Regions from separate parts of the Gryllotalpicola sp. genome, predicted to be linked through region 2. Evidence: predicted binding sites of a transcription regulator. Region 2 holds the regulator's gene; the other holds the start of a gene.

Region 1 (2,395 bases), on a different contig from region 2:
TGTCGAACGCGGTCTTGCCGGCCTGGATGAGCGCGACGCCGCCACCGGCGACGACACCCTCTTCCACTGCGGCCTTGGCGTTGCGCACCGCGTCCTCGATGCGGTGCTTGCGCTCCTTGAGCTCGACCTCGGTGGCCGCACCCGCCTTGATGATGGCGACGCCGCCGGCGAGCTTGGCGAGACGCTCCTGGAGCTTCTCGCGGTCGTAGTCGGAGTCGGTGTTCTCGATCTCCTGCCGGATCTGCTTGACGCGGCCCTCGATCGCGGACACCTCGCCGGCGCCCTCGACGATGGTCGTCTCATCCTTGGTGATGACGACCTTGCGGGCACGGCCGAGCAGATCGAGGGTGACGTTCTCGAGCTTGAGGCCGACCTCCTCGGAGATGACCTGGCCGCCGGTGAGAATCGCGATGTCCTGGAGCTGGGCCTTGCGACGGTCGCCGAAGCCGGGGGCCTTGACGGCGACCGACTTGAAGATCCCGCGGATCTTGTTGACGATGAGAGTCGCGAGGGCCTCGCCGTCGACGTCCTCAGCGATGATGAGGAGCTGCTTGCCGGCCTGGATCACCTTGTCGACAACGGGCAGCAGGTCCTTGATCGATGAGATCTTCTGGTTGGCGATGAGGATGTACGGGTCCTCGAACACCGCCTCCTGGCGGTCAGGGTCGGTGACGAAGTACTGCGACAGGAAGCCCTTGTCGAAGCGCATGCCCTCGGTGAGCTCGAGCTCGGTGCCGAAGGTGTTCGACTCCTCGACGGTGACGACACCTTCCTTGCCCACCTTGTCGATGGCCTCGGCGATGAGGGCGCCGATCTCGGGGTCGGCGGCGCTGATCGAGGCGGTCGCGGCGATCTGCTCCTTGGTCTCGACCTCTTTGGCGTTCGCGACGAGTTCGGCGATAACGGCTGCGACCGCCTTCTCGATGCCCTTCTTCAGGCTGATCGGGTCGGCGCCGGCCGCGACGTTGCGCAGACCTTCCTTGACAAGAGCCTGGGCGAGCACGGTCGCGGTGGTCGTGCCGTCGCCGGCGACGTCGTCGGTCTTCTTGGCGACCTCCTTGACCAGCTCAGCGCCGATCTTCTCGTAGGGGTCGTCGAGCTCGATCTCCTTGGCGATGGAGACGCCGTCGTTCGTGATCGTGGGGGCGCCCCACTTCTTCTCGAGCACGACGTTGCGACCGCGCGGGCCAAGCGTCACCTTGACCGCGTCGGCCAGGATGTTGAGGCCGCGCTCGAGACCGCGGCGGGCTTCCTCATCGAAAGCGATGATTTTTGCCATGTGTTTCTCGTCCCTCCCGGACGTAGCGAAGATGTCATTAGCACTCGAATCGGTCGAGTGCTAAGGATGATTCTGGCACTCGCCCCTGGGGAGTGCAAGCCGGATCACCGGGCGTGAGCATGCGGGTGCCGCCCGGGATTCCCGAGCGGCACCCGATCGAAGCCCAGTGGGTGGTGCTACGCCAGCCGCACCGATTCCGCCTGCGGGCCCTTGGCGCCCGTGCCGACCTCGAAGACGACCCTCTGACCCTCTTCCAGGGTCTTGTAGCCGCCCATGTCAATGGCGCTGTAGTGGACGAATACGTCCTGGCCGCCCTCATCGACGGTGATGAAGCCGTAGCCCTTTTCAGCGTTGAACCATTTGACGGTCCCATTCGCCATTTCTTCTTACTCCATTGCTTGCTGTGCCCGCCCAGGGGAACTGCTGCGCGTGAGCCAGACAGTAGCAGCGGCCAGGCGGCGGAATCCGCTCGGATGCCCGATTAAGGCAAATGGTTACCTGGGCGTGCCGCAGCCGTCATCCGCCGGAAATAAGGCGCGCGGGGCGCTCAGGCGATCGATCCGGTGGATCGATCGCGCGCCCCGGCGAAAGGCGGCAGCCCACGCGCTGCGGACGACCTCAGAACGCGAGATCCAGGACCAGAGCTCAGCCCGAATAGTCCGACCCGAGCACGATGGTCACGTTGTCGCCGGTGTACCCGTATTCCGTCGAGACGACGATCTGGCCGACGCCGAGCGCCGTGGCCACACCGGCCGCAAAGGCGAGGTTCTTAGTGTCGGAGACGTAGATCGTCGTCCTGGTGACGTCGTGCTGGCTCGCGTTGACCCCGGACGCGTTCTTGAAGCCTGCGGAGACGAGGGCCTTCACCGCGGAATCCCCGAGTGACTGGGTGCCCGAGGCGTTGAGCACCGTGACCTGCGCCGCCGCGCTGACCTTCGGCGCCGTCGTCGACGTCACCGTCGTCTCCGACGGTGCGGAACCCGGCAGACCGCCCGCGTCGGAGGACGAGCCGACGGCCCGGATGGTGATCCAGCCGCCGAAGACGATGACCGCTGTGGCGAGCGCGCACCACCCGATCCACACCCAGGCGCGGGCGGCGGGGCTAGGCGTACGGTG
Region 2 (2,395 bases):
CGCCGACGAGCTCGTCGACGCGAAAGCGGCCCTGGCGGGGAGCATCGTGCTCACCCGAAAGGGCCGCCTGCTCGCCGACGCCGTCGTGCGGCGCCTGACGACTACTTGATGAACGCGATGGACAGCGGGTAGGTGTACGGGCGGCCCTGGCTCGCCGCGACCGCGGCGAGGATGCTGAAGATCAGGGTCAGGATGCCGGCCGCGGCGACGATGAAGCCGCCGATCAAGATCGCCGTCAGGATCCACCCGACCGCATAGGCGATGGCCATGGTGATCTGGAAATTGAGCGCGGCGACGCTGTGCTGGCGCAGGAACGGCCCGCGATCCTTGAAGACCAGGAACGTGATGAGCGAGGGGATGAAGCTGAAGAAGATTCCCAGCACGTGGGTGAGGATGGCGTACATCTTCTCGTCCGCCGGATTGAGGGGCGACGCGGGTCGCGTGTAGGTCATGCGGCCAAGGTAGCGGTGGCGGGTGCCCGCGGGCAACGGCGGATTGCCATCGGGTGGCGTTACGATTGGCACTCAGAATGGTGGAGTGCTAGCGAGAGGGGCGCCATGGTCTCGGAACGCGGGCTGCAGGTGCTCCGCGCGATCGTCCACGACTATGTCGCGACGCGCGAGCCCGTGGGCTCGAAGAGCATCGTGGACAAGCACGCCTTCGGCGTCTCGGCCGCGACCATCCGCAACGACATGGCAGCGCTCGAGGACGAGGAGCTCATCGTCGCCCCCCACACCTCAGCCGGTCGCGTCCCGACCGACAAGGGCTACCGGGTGTTCGTCGACCAGCTCGACGAGGTGCGGCCGCTCACGAGCGCGCAGCGCAATGCCATCGAGGCGTTCGTCGGCGAGAGCCTCGACATCGACGACGTCCTGGCGCGCACCGTTCGTGCGCTCGCCCAGCTCACCCACCAGGTGGCCCTGCTGCAGTACCCGCAACTGTCGCGCGCCAGGGTACGGCACATCGAGCTCGTGACGATGGGGCCGAGACGGCTGCTCGCGGTCCTCATCACCGACAACGCCTCGGTCGAACAGCGCGTCGTCGAGACCTCGTCCGAGATCGACCCCGAGGCGCTCCATGCGCTGCGCGACGCCGTGAATGCCGCTGTCACCGGCGCGACGATGACGGATGCTGCGGCACTGCTCGAGGCTCTCCCCGACTCGGTGGAGTCCGCGTCGCGCCCTCTCGCTGCGGAGCTTGCGGCCGCGCTCGTCGCCGAGATCGAGTCGACCCGGTCGGAGCGTCTGCTCATGGCCGGCACCGCCAATCTGGTGCGCACCGAGCACGACTTCTCGGGCAGCATCTATCCGGTGCTCGAGGCGATCGAGCAGCAGGTCGAGTTGCTCAAGATCTTCGGCGAGATGGCGAGCGAGCAGCATGGGGTGGCGGTGAGCATCGGGCGTGAGAACGTCGCGGTCGGCCTCGCCGAGACCTCGCTGCTCACCAGCGACTACGGCGGAGGTCTGGGCAGGCTGGGTGTGCTGGGACCTACGCGCATGGACTATTCATCGAACATGGCTGCGGTGCGCGCGATCGCCCGCTATCTCAGTCGGCTGCTGGGGGAGTAGTGGCGGACCATTACGAGGTCCTCGGAGTCGAACGCGACGCCAGCCAGGACGAGATCAAGAAGGCGTATCGCAGGCTCGCCCGTGAACTGCATCCCGATGTCAACGGCAGCGACGATGCGGAGGAACGCTTCAAGCTCGTCACCCACGCCTACGACGTGCTCAGCGACCCGCAATCCCGCCAGCAGTACGACCGCGGCGGGCAGACCGGCAGCTTCGGCGGCACGCAGGGCTTCGGCTTCGAGGACGTGTTCAACGCGTTCTTCGGCGGGGGCGGCGGGTCGGCCGGCGCTCGGCCGCGTTCGCGCGCCGAGCGCGGGCAGGACGCGCTGCTGCGTGTCGACGTCGAGCTCGCCGAGGTGATCTTCGGGGCGCACCGCGATCTCGAGGTCGACACCGCCATCGTCTGCGAGACCTGCGGCGGCACCTGCTGCCAGCCCGGCACCCAGCCCGTGACGTGCGATGTCTGCGGCGGCAGCGGTCACGTCCAGCGCCAGGTGCGTTCGCTCCTCGGCAACGTCGTCACGTCGAGTCCGTGCGGGGTCTGCCGCGGCTACGGCACCATCATCGCGACCCCCTGTGCCACCTGCCAGGGCCAGGGGAGGGTCCGCGCCCACACGACGATCCCGGTCGACATCCCCGCCGGAGTCGACACCGGATTGCGCCTGCAGCTCTCCGGCAAGGGCGAGGCCGGCCCGGCGGGGGGTCCCCACGGCGACCTCTACCTGGAGATCCGGGTCAAGCACGACGACGTGTTCAGCCGCGAGGGGGACGATCTGCTCGCGACGCTCGAGGTGTCGATGGCGGACGCCATCCTCGGTGCGAAGACG

The links. The regulator HrcA, encoded in region 2, represses chaperone genes, less so after heat shock. The targets are predictions, from matches to a motif close to TTNGCACTCGNNNNNNNCGAGTGCNAA.
Region 1: groL (chaperonin GroEL) is a predicted target of HrcA. The motif match lies at 1,317-1,343, and genes of this name have one in related genera.

The regions. Positions count from the first base shown of each region.
Region 1 covers NZ_DAIEII010000080.1:1,167-3,561, reverse strand. The annotation lists gene groL (chaperonin GroEL) at 1-1,279, opposite strand, end outside; gene M7D61_RS09615 (cold-shock protein) at 1,456-1,659, opposite strand; gene M7D61_RS09610 (LytR C-terminal domain-containing protein) at 1,925-2,395, opposite strand, start outside.
Region 2 covers NZ_DAIEII010000027.1:24,195-26,589, reverse strand. The annotation lists gene hemW (radical SAM family heme chaperone HemW) at 1-109, shown strand, start outside; gene M7D61_RS03770 (DUF4870 domain-containing protein) at 102-452, opposite strand; gene hrcA (heat-inducible transcriptional repressor HrcA) at 558-1,568, shown strand; gene dnaJ (molecular chaperone DnaJ) at 1,568-2,395, shown strand, end outside.